DNA from 4 places in the Shinella sp. 838 genome. Region 2 is predicted to be linked to each of the others. Evidence: riboswitches for the same ligand, from Rfam matches in the RefSeq annotation. Region 2 holds a riboswitch; each other region holds the start of a gene.
What was found. Region 2 has a riboswitch for cobalamin ahead of P9A16_RS08280 (aromatic ring-hydroxylating oxygenase subunit alpha). Riboswitches for the same ligand answer to the same signal wherever they lie in the genome.

Region 1 (3,506 bases), on a different contig from region 2:
ACGCGGCCCAACCAATTCACGGGATCGATGATGTGACCGGGCGCCTTCGCCTCCTCCTTGCCATTGCAACCGGCCTGCCGCTGCTCCTGTCGGGCGGCACGGCGGCGGCGAACGTGTGCGAGCGCCTCCAGGCGGAGCTGGCCAACCTGCCCAAGGTGGTGGTCGATACGACGAGCGCACGCAAATATGCCGGCGCGATCGCCCGCCAGAACATTCAGCTGCGCAAGGCCAGGAGTGACCAGCGCCGCCTTGGCTGCTCGGGCGGCAGCATCATCGTGGTCGGCGGGGCGAATGCCGAAGCTTGCGACACGCTCTCAAGCGTCATCGGCAAGATGGAGCGCAACCTTGAAATCCTCGACAAGAAGCGCCGCGAATTTGCCGGCGGCACCTCGTCGCAGGGCAAGCGCAGCCGTCTCACCGCCCTCCTGGCGAGCAACGGCTGCGGCGACGAGGCGAAGGTCATGCCGATCGCGGCGACCGAGACGCTGCGCACGCTCGATGAAAAGCGCACCCTGCCCCTCGGCACCGCGCCCGACGGCAGCGAGCGCCTGCAACTGCGCTCGCTCGGCGGCAGCAACGGCCATGGCAACCTGCGCACCGTCTGCGTGCGCACCTGCGACGGCGGATTCTTCCCGATCTCGTCGGGCGCGACGCCGCTCGACTTCCGGCGCGACCAGAAGGTCTGCGCCATGATGTGCCCGGAAACCGAGACCGAACTGTTCTACCAGTCGATGACCAGCGGCCAGGAAACCGAGCAGATGACCTCCACGGTCACGGGCCGCCCCTATTACGAAATGCCGAACGCCTTCTCCTACCGCACGCGCGACCTTTCCAAGCCCGGCGCCTGCGGCTGCAACCTCTCGGCCTACTATCAGGAGATGATCAAGCGCGAGAAGGCGCTGAAGGGCGACGACGCCGAGACCGCGCGCGCCGGCACCGCCGACGATTCCGACAGCGGCTCGATCACCACCATTCGCACCCTGCCGAAGAAGGAAGAGACCCCGGTCAAGGTGCCGGCGAAGGTCGAGGAGCGCGACTACGACCCGGCCAGCAGCAAGGTGCGCACGGTCGGCCCGGTCTTCCTGCCGGCCAACGAATCCGCCATCGACCTCGGCCGCCCGGTGGATGCCGGCGTCAACTGACGCCTTCCTCCGGCCAGCGTTCCTCGAACACCAGGTCTTCCAGCGGCAGGCGTTGCCGCCAGCCCTTCACCGCCAGCTCCGGCTCGCCGTAGAGCCGGTCGACGAAGCCGACGCACAGCCAGGCGACGATCTCGACATGACCGGGTATGCCGAGGATCGAACGGATATCGCTGTCGTGGAAGATGCTGACCCAGCCGACGCCAACGCCTTCCGCCCGCGCCGCGAGCCACAGATTCTGCACGGCGCAGACCGTGGAATAGACGTCCATTCGCGGGTTGTGCGTGCGACCGAGAACCACGCTGCCGCCGCGGGTCGGATCGCAGGTCACGCAGATCGACAGCGGCGCCTTCAGGATACCCTCCAGCTTCAGCGCACGATACTGCGCCTGACGCTCTCCTTCGAACATCGCCGCCGCCTCGGCATTGGCTTTCAGGAAGGCCGCATGCACCGCCTGACGGGTCGCCGCGCTGCGCACCAACAGGAAGTTCCACGGCTGCATGAAACCGACGGACGGGGCATTGTGGGCGGCCTGCAGCAGGCGGCCGACGAGGTCGTCCGGCAGGGGATCGGTCAGGAACTGGTCGCGCACGTCGCGGCGCGTTTCGATGGCACGGTAGACGGCTTGCTTTTCCTCGCGGGAAAAGGCGCCCGCCCGGACCAGAGGGTCCAAGGGTTCGCTTCGCATCGTCATCTCCCCAACAATGCGTCACAACCTGCCGCCGTCCGCGCGGTTCGGTCTATCGTGCCAGGCCGGTCTTCTGACTTCGGGTCACGCGGCAGGCACCTGCCTTCCCGGTTGAACAACCAGTGGCAAAAGCCTGAATCGATTCAAGCTTTTACGGTGCAAACCATCCCCGTCACAGCGTTGGGCACGTTCCGGACCTGGGTTTATCACCCGCACCGGATTCCCGATTCTCCCGCCGGAGCGGGCACCTGACGCGAAGGATATGCGCATGGCTTGCGGGCACGATCAAGCCCGCCTGCGCCATGCACCGCCGTGCCTGCGCCTCAGAGCGGCGCATCCGGATGGGGCGAGCCGTCATAGGCACCCCAGATAGACTGGTCGAAGCAGATCACCGAGCCCGTCATCAGGCCGGATTCCGGCGAGGAGAGATAGGCGCAGGCCCGCGCCACCTCGGCCGGATCGACGAGCCGCCCGAAGGGCTGGCTTGCCGCCGCTTTCGCCAGCCAGTCGTCGGCCGCGCCATGGAATTCGCGCTGGATGCGATCCTCTCCCTCCGAGGCCATCCAGCCGATGTTGAGGCCGTTGACACGGATGCGGTTGCGCAGAACGGCATAGGCCGTGTTCTTGGTCAGCGTCTCGAGCGCGCCCTTGGAGGCACAATAGGCGGCGATGAAGGGCTGGCCGGCCTTGGCCGACATCGAACCGATATTGACGATGGTGCCCTCGGTCTTCTCGCGCCGCATCACCGTGATCGCCTCCTGCATGAGGAAGAACGGCGCGCGTACGTTGACCGCGAACATGCGGTCGAACAGCTCCGGGCTCGTATCGAGGATCGTGCCGCGGTCGGTGATGGCGGCGGCGTTGACCAGCGCGTCCACACGGCCGAAGGCCGCGTCGCAGGCGGCAATGACCGCGCGCGCATCCTCGACCACAGCGAGATCGGCCTTCACATAGAGTGTCGCAACACCCGTCGCGCCGGAAATCTCCTTGGCCTTCGCCTCGCCCTTGGCGGCATTGCGACCGCAGATGACGAGACCCGCCGCACCCCGCTCGGCAAAGAGCCGGGCGATCGTCGCCCCCAGCCCCTGCGTTCCTCCCGTGACGACGGCGATCTTGCCGTCGAGCCGCGCACCTTCACTCATGCCATGCCTCCCTTGCAGACCGGCCGATGCTGGCTCGCGAACAACGAGAAGCCGATCGACACATGATTCATTTCCGCAAGCAAATCCCCTATCGGGCTGTTTCTCAAGCCATTTCCGGAGACAGAGACCGACCGGACACGACTATCTTCAGACAGGGCCGGCGCCTGCTGCGGTGCATCCTGGCGGAAACCCCATGGAAACAAGGCGGTAGGCGCTTCAGTGCGCAGGGCGACTGGTCAGGCCGCGCGTACCGCACCGGCTTCGGCAATCGCGTCGCCAGCCATGTCGCCGACATGAACGGCTCGGTTGCGACCGGCATTCTTGGCCGCATAGAGCGCCGCATCCGCCATCACCATCACGTCGTGCAGGCTACCGCCATGGTCCGGGAACTGGGCAATGCCCGCGCTGCCGCCGATGACCAGAAGCTGCCCGTCATGGGCGATCGGTATTTGCGCATCCCGGACAAGGCCCTCAGCAAGCTCGAGGAGCATCTCGCGGCTGGAGACACCGCCAAGGAGCACGGAAAACTCATCGCCG
Region 2 (3,506 bases):
TGCCACCCGCGAGAGCGGCTTCTTGGCGCCGTCGAGCCGGTCGACCATAAAGTTCACGTACCATTCGACGAACTGCATGACGCCCCCCTCGTCTTCCGGCGAATAGGGGCCGGGCTGGTAGGCCGGCGAGCGGATGCCGAAGGCGTTTTCCTCGACGATGCGGCGGTCCTGGTCGTTGGTCTCGGTCCAGACATGGGTGAGCTCGTCAAGGCGGTAATCGACGCCCTCGACCGCGTCCTTGCTGACCAGCCATTTCGTCGTGACCTGCGTCAGCTCCGGCCCAAGCGGCAGAACGCGGAAGGTGATGGCATGGTCGGCGAGCACATGGTTCCAGGTCGTCGGATAGTGGAAGAGCAGCAGCGTGCCGATGTGGTTTTCCAGCACATCGTTCGACAGCGGGCGGTTGACGGCGCGGGCGCCGGACATCGTGTAGCTCTCGGCATCCTGGATGAGCGGCATGCGGGCCGCGCGGAACTGGCCGGTCGACGACATGCGGAATTCGCTCGGTAGGCCCGCCGCCTCGCATTTTTCCCAGTGCGCGGTGATGACGGGATCGTCCTTGGCGCCCTGCACGCCGGTGGCGCTCGGCGCTTCGGGATAGGTGCGGCAAAGCTCGGGATGGTTGGCGGCGCAATGATAGCACTCGCGGTTGTTTTCCCAGACGAGCTTCCAGTTGCCCTTCTCGACGATCGTGCTTTCGAAGGCGACCTTGGTCTCGCCGAGGCGGTGACGGGCAAGATAGGGCTCGACCAGGCTGCGGAAGGCGGAAAAGTCCGGCGCCTCGTTTGCAAGGCAGATGAAGATGTATCCGCCGACGGTCTCGCAGTGCACGCGCTTCAAACCGTGCTGGCTCTTGTCGAAATCCTCGGCCATGTGGCGGGCGAAGAGCAGCGAGCCATCCAGCTCGTAGGTCCACTGGTGGTAGGGACAGACGAGCTTGGCCGAGGACCCCCTGTGCTGCGTGCAGACGCGCGAGCCGCGGTGACGGCAGGAATTGTGCAGGGCGCGCACGGTCCCCGTGCGGTCGCGGGTGATGACCACGGGATAGTCGCCGACCTGCACGGTAAAATAGTTGCCGGCCTTCGGGATCTCGCAGTCATGGCCGATGAACAGCCAGTCGCGATACCAGATCGTCTCGAGATCGAGCCTGTAGTGATCGGGGTCGATGTAGAAGGCCTGCTCGAGGCTGTGGCCCTCGCGCCGGTTCTTGAGCTTGCGGAGCACGTCGCTGCTGATGTCCATGCCGGATCCTCGATATCCTGTTGGGGATGAGGCGCACGGAAGGAGACGGCATCCGGGCGCGGGGGCGCCGGACTGCACGCTTCCCGGCCGCCCGCCGCAGCCAGTCACGATCATTCCCAAGGCTGGTTTCCGGGCTCAGGAGCGTCCGTCAGGACCGTCGCGGCGCCTTCCCGGACTTCTGTCCAGTGGCGTCTCGCCGCGCGTTTCTCCTACACCGTTGCGGGGGCAGCGCCGGATTTCAACCGGCTTCCCAATTCTCCGCTCTTCGTCAGAACGGCACCTCGAGTGTTCTTATCTAAACGCAAGGCCCGGCAAACGACATGTCAGTTAGCGACATGCCATTCCGATTTGGCGACAGAGAGAAAATGGGCCGAGGCAAGCCAACCTCAGGCCTAATTGCATATATTTCAATCAATTATGCAAAGGAAACGAGCAACATGAATACCCTTTGGGCCACCTGACATGCCCGGTGACACAATTGTCATATTGCGACCCCTCCGGAACCTTTGGAAAAAGCGGGGGCGGATTGGCAAGGAATGCTTAACGCCGTTTCCTTAAACTTCATCGCATCGGGGCGCGAGGATGGAGTGCCGACGCGTGCAGCAAACCAAGTTCCGTTACTACGACGCAGTCGCCTACAAGCGCGCGAACCAGCCGAAATCGGCCGCCCATACCGAGTTCCTGCGCACCGGCCGCATCGACCGGAATGTCAGCTGGAGCCCGAACGAGAAGCGCTACCTCAGCTACCAGGAAGTGGCCGAGCGTACCGGCCGCAAGCTGGAAAATGCCGGCAGCGTCACGCATGACCGCATCAACGGCTTTCACCAGTCGATCCGCTTTCCCAAGCTGATCTTCCACCGCACGCTCGCCCAGACGCCGCATCTCGGCTATTGCCACATCACCGTCGCCAATTCCCGCTTCGCGGAATTCGAGAATGTGCAATGGGCCTTCTACATGGCCAATTTCTTCGCCGAGATCGGTGAGGAGGAGCAGTTCTTCGCCGACATCTCGAAGAAGGCCGGGCGGATGTATTTCGCCGTCGCCATCACGCCGGCCGAAGAGGAAGGCCGCCTGCAGATCGACCGCAAGGTGCGCGGCAACGGCGTGCTCTTCCGCACCGACGATCCGAAGCTTGCCATGAAGAACGTGCTGATGCTCGGCGCGCACAACGAGGCGCTGCGCAAGATCATCCGGGCGCTCTAACCCCTACCCCGCTGCGTCAGGCCACCCCGGACGGCCGGTAGATCAGCCATTCCTTGCCGGCCGGCACCTCGTCGCCGCGACCGTAGACGACGATCTGGTCGCCGCCCGCGCCCCGCGCCTCCGCCAATGCCCGCTCGCAGGCCGCCGAAAGGTCGAGCGCGCTGTCGGCGCGGTCCGCCATGCACACGCCGGCAGACAAGGTGAGGTGACCCAGATTGCGCCCGGTACGCGGATCGCGCAGCGCCACCGTCTGGAAGGCGGCGCGCAGCAGGTCGATCAGCCGCGTCACCTCCCCTTCGTCAGCGGTGCGAAACAGGAAGCCGAAGCGCAGGCCGTCGAAACGCACGGCCAGCTCGCCGGCGGGAAAAGCCTGGCGGATAAGGCCGCCGTAGAAGGTGACGAGATGATCGGACAGGGCCTCGATCTGGCCGGCGGAGAACCGCTGCTCGGCATCCACCTCGGCGATCGCGACGCCGCAGAGCATCGGCAGGTCCGGATTGGCATAGACCCGGGCGAGCGCCTTGTTAAAGGCACGGCGGTTGCCGAGCTTCGTCGGCGGATCGACGAACTTCATCGCCTCGAATTCCGCCATCTCCTTCTGGATGCCGTCCATGACGACCGATTGCGCGGCAACCTTCTCCGCCATCTCCGCCGTATGGGTGACGCGCAGTTCGGTCGCGCGCTGCAGCGCCTCGAGCGAGGAGCCGAGTGCGCCCTCTCCGAGGCTGCCGGCATCACGGATGACCTGCGAGGCCTCGCCGATCAGGCGGCCGTAATCCGACAGCGAGGTGCGTTCCTGGCTCAGCAGATCCATGAAATTTGCCATCTCGTTGCTGATGGCGCCGGCCGAGCGCTGCAGCACGCCCGCCTCATGCTGGTGCGGCAGATACTTGCGGCCGAGTTCGTCGAGCGCGCCCTGCGTCTTGTATTTGCCGAGCGCGATGAAATCGCGCACCAGATCGGGATTGCACCCCGCATAGGCCTCGTAGACCAGTTCATAATTGCGCGGCAGGCCGTCGATGCCCATCTGCTTCATCGCCGTTGCGACGCGCAGGGCGATA
Region 3 (3,506 bases), on a different contig from region 2:
GCCGCAAAGCCTGAGAACACCGACCTTTTCAAGATGGCGCCCTTCGACGACGGCGTTGAGGAAATGCGTCGTGCCGATCATGACAGCGTTGACGGCGGCGGCGGTGATGCCCGCTTCGGCGAGAACCGTGCGGATTGCCGCGCCGACGCCAGAGGTCACGTCCGCCGTGGTCGAGGCCTTCACCGTTGCCAGAACATCGGTGCCGCGCAGCAGTGCCGCATCCGTATTGGTCCCGCCCACATCCACCCCAATGCGCAACATGGGTTATCCTTTCTTCTTGCCGCCGAGGTCCGTGCCGCGGCCGATCGCGGTGGTTCTCGTGCCGAATACCTTGTAGAGCCGCAGGACCGCCGAAGTCGTCACGCGTTTGACGCCGGGCAGCTTGCCCAGTTCCTGATCCATGAATTCGAGAAGCGCCGCGTGATCGGCGACGAAGAGCGAGGCGCTGAGATTGGCTGTGCCGCTGGTCGCGGCCAGGTAGCCGATCTCCTCGTACTCCGCGAGCTGGATGGCAACGTCTTCTATCTTGCCGGCTTCGACCTCGATCAGAAGCTCGACCTGCACGTCGCGCCCGAGCGCCACGGGATCGGGAATGGCGCCGATCACGATCATCTTCGCCTGGAGCAGGGCGGCGATGCGATTACGGATCGTGCGTTCGGAGACGCTGCCGATCCGGCCAGCGATTTCTGCCGCCGAGAGGCGCCCGTCCTCGGAGAGATAACGGATGATCTCGCGGTCCAGATCGTCAACGACATAACGCTGTGTCATGGGGCGTTTCCATTTCGGCCTGTTTTAAGCAGTAAATTTCCGAAACGGAATTGTGTCAAGAATATTTCAGCCGCATAGGGTGAATTTTTCCGAAAATGACCCGAATATGGTCCTTGAAGTACGATTTGTTGCCGAATCGGAAATTAGCAGAGTGCCATGACGTGTCGTCTGGGAGGCGCGCTAGGGTTTGCTGATCCTTTTGAGGGGATCTCTGTCAAGGGAGGCGAGCGCACTAGGCGGTGCTGAGGTGGGGCGACCCCAGCACGGCTGCCATCCGCGCTTGGTGCTTGTCACCACTCGTCGGGTGCCTGATCCTGAAGCTACTGCTCGGTGGATGCCATGTGGGTGAAGAGATGGGTGGCATGGCCGCTGTTGAGCACGGCACGGATAGCATCCGTCTTGTTGGCGTCGCCGGCCACGCACAGTCGCCGCGGGAGGCTGAGCAGATCGTCGAGTTCGATGCCGATGACGCGGTTGTCGAAATCGTCGGTATTCTGCCGTCCTCGCCGTCGATGAAGCGGCAAATCAAGACCGCGGCGGCGCCGAGATCGCACCATGATGGCCGCGCAGAATTCCGCGGAAAGTTCCCGGTTTCCCGCAGATGCGCCGGTGACTTGCACCACGCTCAGGCCCTCGGGGGGTGGGCAGTTCCAGGGTGATAAAAATACATAAAGGCATAAGTATTTCTTTATGTCTATTGACAATCCGGCCTGGATACCATGAAGTCCTGATGTCGTGGTTCCCTGGAGCGGTTCTGCCTCTCCAGGGCTAAGAGGGAATCCGGTGCGCCGATCATTCGGCAATGCCGGGGCTGCCCCCGCAACTGTAAGCGGTGAGCCGCTGTCCAGGATGTCACTGAGGCGCCTGCCTTGGGAAGACGGACAGCAGTGACGACCCGCGAGCCAGGAGACCTGCCAAGACGAAACAACGTCCACGGGCGGGGTGTCCCGGTGGTTGCTGCGGTCCGTCTTTGACGGGGATGGCCGCACGCGTCCGCTTACCCATGCCCCCACCAACCAATGGGGTATGACAATGTCCAACAAAACTCTCTCGGTCGGCTCTCTCGGCTTTCCGCGCATCGGCCGCCACCGCGAACTGAAGTTTGCGCTCGAAGGTTTCTGGTCCGGCAGGATCACCGAAGACGATCTTCTTGAAACTGCGAAGACGCTGCGGGCGGAAGCCTGGATGCTCCAGCGCGATCGCGGGATCACCAGAATCCCCTCGAACGACTTCTCCTTCTACGACCATGTGCTCGATACCGCGGTCATGGTCGGCGCAATCCCGGCGGGTTATGGCTGGGAGGGCGGCGACGTGCCGCTGTCTGTCTCTTTCGCCATGGCGCGCGGCAGCCAGGAGGGGGGGCACGCCGGTTGCGGCCATGCCCATCACGGCCACGGCGTTCCCGCGCTCGAAATGACCAAGTGGTTCGATACCAACTACCACTACATGGTGCCGGAGGTTTGCGAGGATCAGGTCTTCACGCTGACCGGGCAGAAGCCGGTCGATCATTTCCTGGAGGCCAAGACGCTTGGCATCCATACGCGTCCGGTCGTGCTTGGACCGGTCACGTTCCTGAAACTTGCCAAGGCTCGTCCCGCGACCTTCAAGCCGCTCGATCTTCTGACAAGGCTGCTGCCGGTCTATGAAGCGTTGTTCCGCCGGTTGCACGCCGCCGGTGCGGACTGGGTGCAGGTGGACGAACCGGTCCTCGCCCTTGACCTGACCGAAGGCGAGCGCCATGCCTTCAAGGTGGCGTACGCGGCCTTCGCGGCGGCCGTTCCTGAACTGAAGATCATGCTCACCACCTATTTCGGGTCGTTGGGCGACAATCTCGATGCCGCAGCCGCACTTCCGGTCGCCGGCCTCCATGTCGATCTGGTGCGCGCTCCGGAACAGCTTGATGCGGTTGCAGCGGCTATGCGTCCCGATCAGACCTTCTCGCTCGGCGTCGTCGACGGCCGCAACATCTGGCGTGCAGACCTTGCCGCCCTTCTGGAGCGGTTGGCACCGGTCGTTGCCGTGCGCGGGGTCGATGCCATCGAGGTCGCCGCGTCGTGCGCATTGCTGCATGTCCCTGTCGACCTCTCCCTGGAGACGGCACTCGACGAGGATCTGAAAGCCTGGTTGTCCTTCGCGACCCAGAAGCTGGATGAACTCGCGATCCTCGGCAGGGGCCTGGCCGCGGGCAAGGATGCCGTCCGGCAAGCCGTCGACGATGCCACGCAGGCGATCACCGCCCGGGCCTCCTCGCCGAAGGTGACCGATCCCCTCGTCCAGGGCCGCATGGCCGGTATCGACGGGGGGATGAAGAAGCGCTTGAATACCTTCGAGGACCGGCGGCGCCTGCAGGCGGCGGCGATCGGGCTGCCGCTGTTTCCGACGACGACGATCGGTTCGTTCCCGCAGACCAGCGAGGTTCGCAAGGCGCGGTCGGCGCATGCCAAAGGTGCCCTCAGCTATAAGGACTACGAGGCATTCCTGCAGAAGCAGACCGAGGACGCCATCCGCTGGCAGGAGGAGATCGGCCTCGATGTGCTCGTTCACGGCGAGTTCGAGCGCAACGACATGGTGCAATATTTCGGCGAGCAGCTCTCCGGTTTCGCCTTCACGCAGTGCGCCTGGGTGCAGAGCTACGGATCGCGCTATGTGCGCCCGCCGATCATTTTCGGCGACGTCTCCCGCCCCAACCCGATGACGGTACGGTCGTGGCGTCACGCCCAGTCGCTCACCGAAAAGCC
Region 4 (3,506 bases), on a different contig from region 2:
CCGCGACAGCACGTCCGCGGCGATCATGAAGATGGCGCCGATCAGCGCCGAGGCCGGCAGCAGCAACCCGTGGCGGACACCGACGACCATGCGCGCGGCATGGGGAATGACGAGGCCGACGAAACCGATCGACCCGACGATGGAGACCATGACGGCGGTCATCAGTGCCGAGACGGCAATCAGCACGACATAGACCCGGCGCACCGGAATGCCGAGCGAGGCCGCCGATTCCGTGCCGAAGGTGAAGGCATCGAGCGCGCGCGCATGCCAGAGGCACACGACAAGCCCGAGAAGCGCAACCGGCAGCGCCAGCCAGACATCCGGCCAGCGCACGCCCGAGAGATTGCCGAGCAGCCAGAACATGATGCCGCGTGCCTGTTCCGCATTGGCCGCCTTGGTGACGATGAAGGAGGTCAGCGCATTGAAGAGCTGCGAACCGGCGACCCCTGCAAGGATGATCGCCCCCGTACCGCGGCCTGCGCGAACCGCCAGCGCGCTGACGAGACCGAAGGCGACGAGCGCCCCGATAAAGGCACCGATCGGCAGCGTCAGGATACCGGCGCCGATGCCGAGGATCGCCACCGCGACAGCGCCCGTGGAGGCACCGGCGGAAATGCCGAGAATGTAGGGATCGGCCAGCGCGTTGCGCAGCAGCGACTGCAGGATCACCCCGCAGATCGCGAGCGCCGATCCGCAGCAGGCCGCAACCACGGCGCGGCTCAGCCGGTAGTTCCAGACGATGCCCTCGTCTATCGGCTCGATGGCGTGCCCCGCCTGCCAGAGGCGGTTCGCCACGGTCTTTGCCACGACGTCGAGCGGAATAGCGGTCTCGCCCACCGCCGCGCCCACCCCGAGCGCGGCGACAAGCAGCACGAGCGCCGCAAGAGCGACACCCGTGCGCAGCAGGATGGGGCGATCAGCCGTCACTTCGCGAGGCCAGCCTTCTCGATGGCGTCGGCAAGCACCTCGATGCCCTCGATCGTGCGGATCGTCGGGTTCATCGCCTGGGCGTCCATATCGACGACATGGCCGTTCTTCACGGCCGGCATCAGGCTGGCGACGGGATCTTCCTTGAGGAACGTGTGCTTGACCGCGACGTCATCGGCAGGGAAGCGGCGGCGCTCCATCTTGCCGGCGACGATGATGCTCGGATCGGCCTTGGCAACGGTTTCCCAGCCGACCGTCGGCCATTCCTCGTCGCTCTCAATGACATTGCGGATGCCGAGCGCCGACATGATGTAGCCCGGCGCGCCGTTGCGCCCGGCGACATAGGGGTCGATGTCGAGTTCGGCGCTGGAGAACCAGAAGACGGCGGAAAGCTTGCCATCCGCCGAAGCGATCTTCTTGCGCGCCGCGTCTTCGCGCGCCTTGAGGTCGGCGATGACTTTCTCGCCCTGATCCTGCACATCAAAGATCTGCGCCAATTCGCTGATTTCCTTGTAGATCAGCTCCATCGTGAAGACCGTCTTGCGCACCCCGTCGCCGCCACCGGAATTGTCCTTGCCGATGCAATCGGCCGGCGAGGTGTAGACCGGGATCTTCAGTTCATCGAACTGCTCTGGCGTCGCGACGATGCCCTCCGGACCGACATGCCACTGGAACTGCGCCGTCACAAGGTCCGGCTTCTTGGCGACGACGCTCTCGAAGCTCGGATCGTTGTCGGCAAGGCGCTCGACCTTGGCGTTGGCGTCCTCGTAACCCGACAGCACCGGGCCGATCCAGACCGCCGTGCCGACCATGCGCTCGCCAACGCCGAGGAGATACAGGATTTCGGTCGAGCTCTGGCCGAGCGAGACAGCCCGTTCCGGCGCCTTCTCGAAGGTGACCTTGCGGCCGCAATTTTCCAGCGTCAGCGGATACTGCGTCGCGGCCGCCTGCGCGGCGCCCGCTGACAGGGCAAACACGGCGGCACCGGCCAGCGCGGAAACGAGGGATGCGGCGCGCACGGCCGCAGGCAGAATGGTCATGGGTTTCTCCCGAATGAATGAAAGCGTGCGGGCTCAGCCGACGCGCCGACAGGCGCGCGCCGATTGCGGTCGGGAGAAAACGATTGGAATTCCGCCGTTGCCGGCAGCCAGGGTCGTCATAGGGTCTCCTGTTCCGGGCATCCCCGCCCGTGACTTGGATTTTTCTCGACGACGGCAGGTCTCCTGGCTCACGGATATCTGCTGCCTGTCTGCCTTCCCGCGGAAAAACCGCAGTGGCATGACGCGAAAACGCGTCCGAGGACAGGCGGCAATCCGCCTACAGTTGCGGGGGCAGCCACGGAATGGGTCCCTGTTGGGTCGTCCGCACCGTGTTCCCTATTAATCCCCTGGGAGTCATCCCTCGGGAAACCGTCGATCCATCCTTAATCCGCCGCGCTCGGCAGCGTCAAGGCGCTCAGCTCTCGAAATCTCCGAAGATGTCCTGGAGGCGGGTAAGCGTATCGACGCGCTCGCTCACGGCTTCGCCCATGAGCACAATGATATTGCTGAGCATGAGGTCCATGACCGCGGTCATGGTGGCTGCGCCATCCCAGAGCGGCCCGTGCGAGCCCGGCACGACGAGGCAGATATCGGAAACATCCGGCCCCCAGGGGCAGAATTCGTCGGTCAGCAGCACGACCTTGACGCCGGCCCGCCGGGCCTCCAGCGCCAGCGGCCGCGCCTTGGCGGCAAAGCGGCGCACGTCGTGCAGGAACAGCACCCTCCCCTCGACGGAACCATCGAGCAATTCCGCATAGGTGCCGTTGAGACCATCGACGAACTGCACGCGCGGGCGCGTATAGGAAAGCTGGCTGGCGAAATATTGCGCGATGCCGCGCACATTCTGATAGGCGGCGACATAGACCTCGCTTGCGCCGATCAACGCGTCGATCGTCTGCTGCCATTCCGGTGCGCCGGTGATCGCATAGATCTGGCCGAGATTGTCGATCTGCTGCTGGATGAGGCCGGCGAGGAGCTTTCCCTCCTTGCGGTCCTGTTCCAGCGAAGCGACTTGGGCCTTGACCTCCCAGGCCGGATTGGAACCGCCGCGGCGCAGCTCGCTCTTCAACTCGTCGAGGCCGTCGAAACCCATGCGGCGCAGATACCGGCCGATGGTCATCGGCGAGACCTGAAGCCGCTGGGCGATCGAGCGCGCGGTCTCGAAGGGGAGATCGGCGATGTTGCGCTCGATATAGTGGGCGATCAGCTTGTCGGATTTGGACCGCCTGAGATCGTCGGACTGAACGAGCTTCAGAATGCGTTTCGACACGTCGCCCTCTCCCAAAAATCCCGCCCGCCGAAAAGACGGGCGGGGATCGCGCATGGTCACTGCGCCGTCTTCACCCGCGTCCAGACCCGGTCGAGCTGGCGGAGCGCCGGGCCCAGGTCCTCGAAGATCTGGAGACGCGCCATGGTCTCGGCGGGCGGATTGATCTCCTTGCTATTCTTGATCTTTTCCGGGGTCAATTGCCGCGCCGGCACGTTGGCCGTGCCGTTGGTCTGCTGCGAGACGTTGAGCGCGGCAATTTCCGGGCGGGT

Region 1: it holds a riboswitch for cobalamin, as region 2 does, so the genes downstream of both, bluB (5,6-dimethylbenzimidazole synthase) here and P9A16_RS08280 (aromatic ring-hydroxylating oxygenase subunit alpha) in region 2, are expected to answer to the same signal.
Region 3: it holds a riboswitch for cobalamin, as region 2 does, so the genes downstream of both, metE (5-methyltetrahydropteroyltriglutamate--homocysteine S-methyltransferase) here and P9A16_RS08280 (aromatic ring-hydroxylating oxygenase subunit alpha) in region 2, are expected to answer to the same signal.
Region 4: it holds a riboswitch for cobalamin, as region 2 does, so the genes downstream of both, P9A16_RS16820 (ABC transporter substrate-binding protein) here and P9A16_RS08280 (aromatic ring-hydroxylating oxygenase subunit alpha) in region 2, are expected to answer to the same signal.

What each region holds. Positions count from the first base shown of each region.
Region 1 is NZ_JARSBQ010000001.1:1,394,486-1,397,991, reverse strand. It holds gene P9A16_RS06610 (DUF2865 domain-containing protein) at 33-1,142, shown strand; gene bluB (5,6-dimethylbenzimidazole synthase) at 1,135-1,827, opposite strand; cobalamin riboswitch at 1,874-2,094, opposite strand; gene P9A16_RS06600 (SDR family oxidoreductase) at 2,151-2,969, opposite strand; gene P9A16_RS06595 (sensor domain-containing diguanylate cyclase) at 3,206-3,506, opposite strand, start outside.
Region 2 is NZ_JARSBQ010000002.1:142,640-146,145, reverse strand. It holds gene P9A16_RS08280 (aromatic ring-hydroxylating oxygenase subunit alpha) at 1-1,242, opposite strand, end outside; cobalamin riboswitch at 1,346-1,541, opposite strand; gene P9A16_RS08275 (DUF6656 family protein) at 1,840-2,445, shown strand; gene P9A16_RS08270 (diguanylate cyclase domain-containing protein) at 2,462-3,506, opposite strand, start outside.
Region 3 is NZ_JARSBQ010000005.1:162,758-166,263, forward strand. It holds gene P9A16_RS17870 (hydantoinase/oxoprolinase family protein) at 1-261, opposite strand, end outside; gene P9A16_RS17875 (Lrp/AsnC family transcriptional regulator) at 265-768, opposite strand; gene P9A16_RS17880 (sugar-binding domain-containing protein) at 1,089-1,325, opposite strand; cobalamin riboswitch at 1,488-1,701, shown strand; gene metE (5-methyltetrahydropteroyltriglutamate--homocysteine S-methyltransferase) at 1,801-3,506, shown strand, end outside.
Region 4 is NZ_JARSBQ010000004.1:492,819-496,324, reverse strand. It holds gene P9A16_RS16825 (FecCD family ABC transporter permease) at 1-927, opposite strand, end outside; gene P9A16_RS16820 (ABC transporter substrate-binding protein) at 924-1,967, opposite strand; cobalamin riboswitch at 2,124-2,356, opposite strand; gene P9A16_RS16815 (MurR/RpiR family transcriptional regulator) at 2,383-3,237, opposite strand; gene P9A16_RS16810 (polyamine ABC transporter substrate-binding protein) at 3,294-3,506, opposite strand, start outside.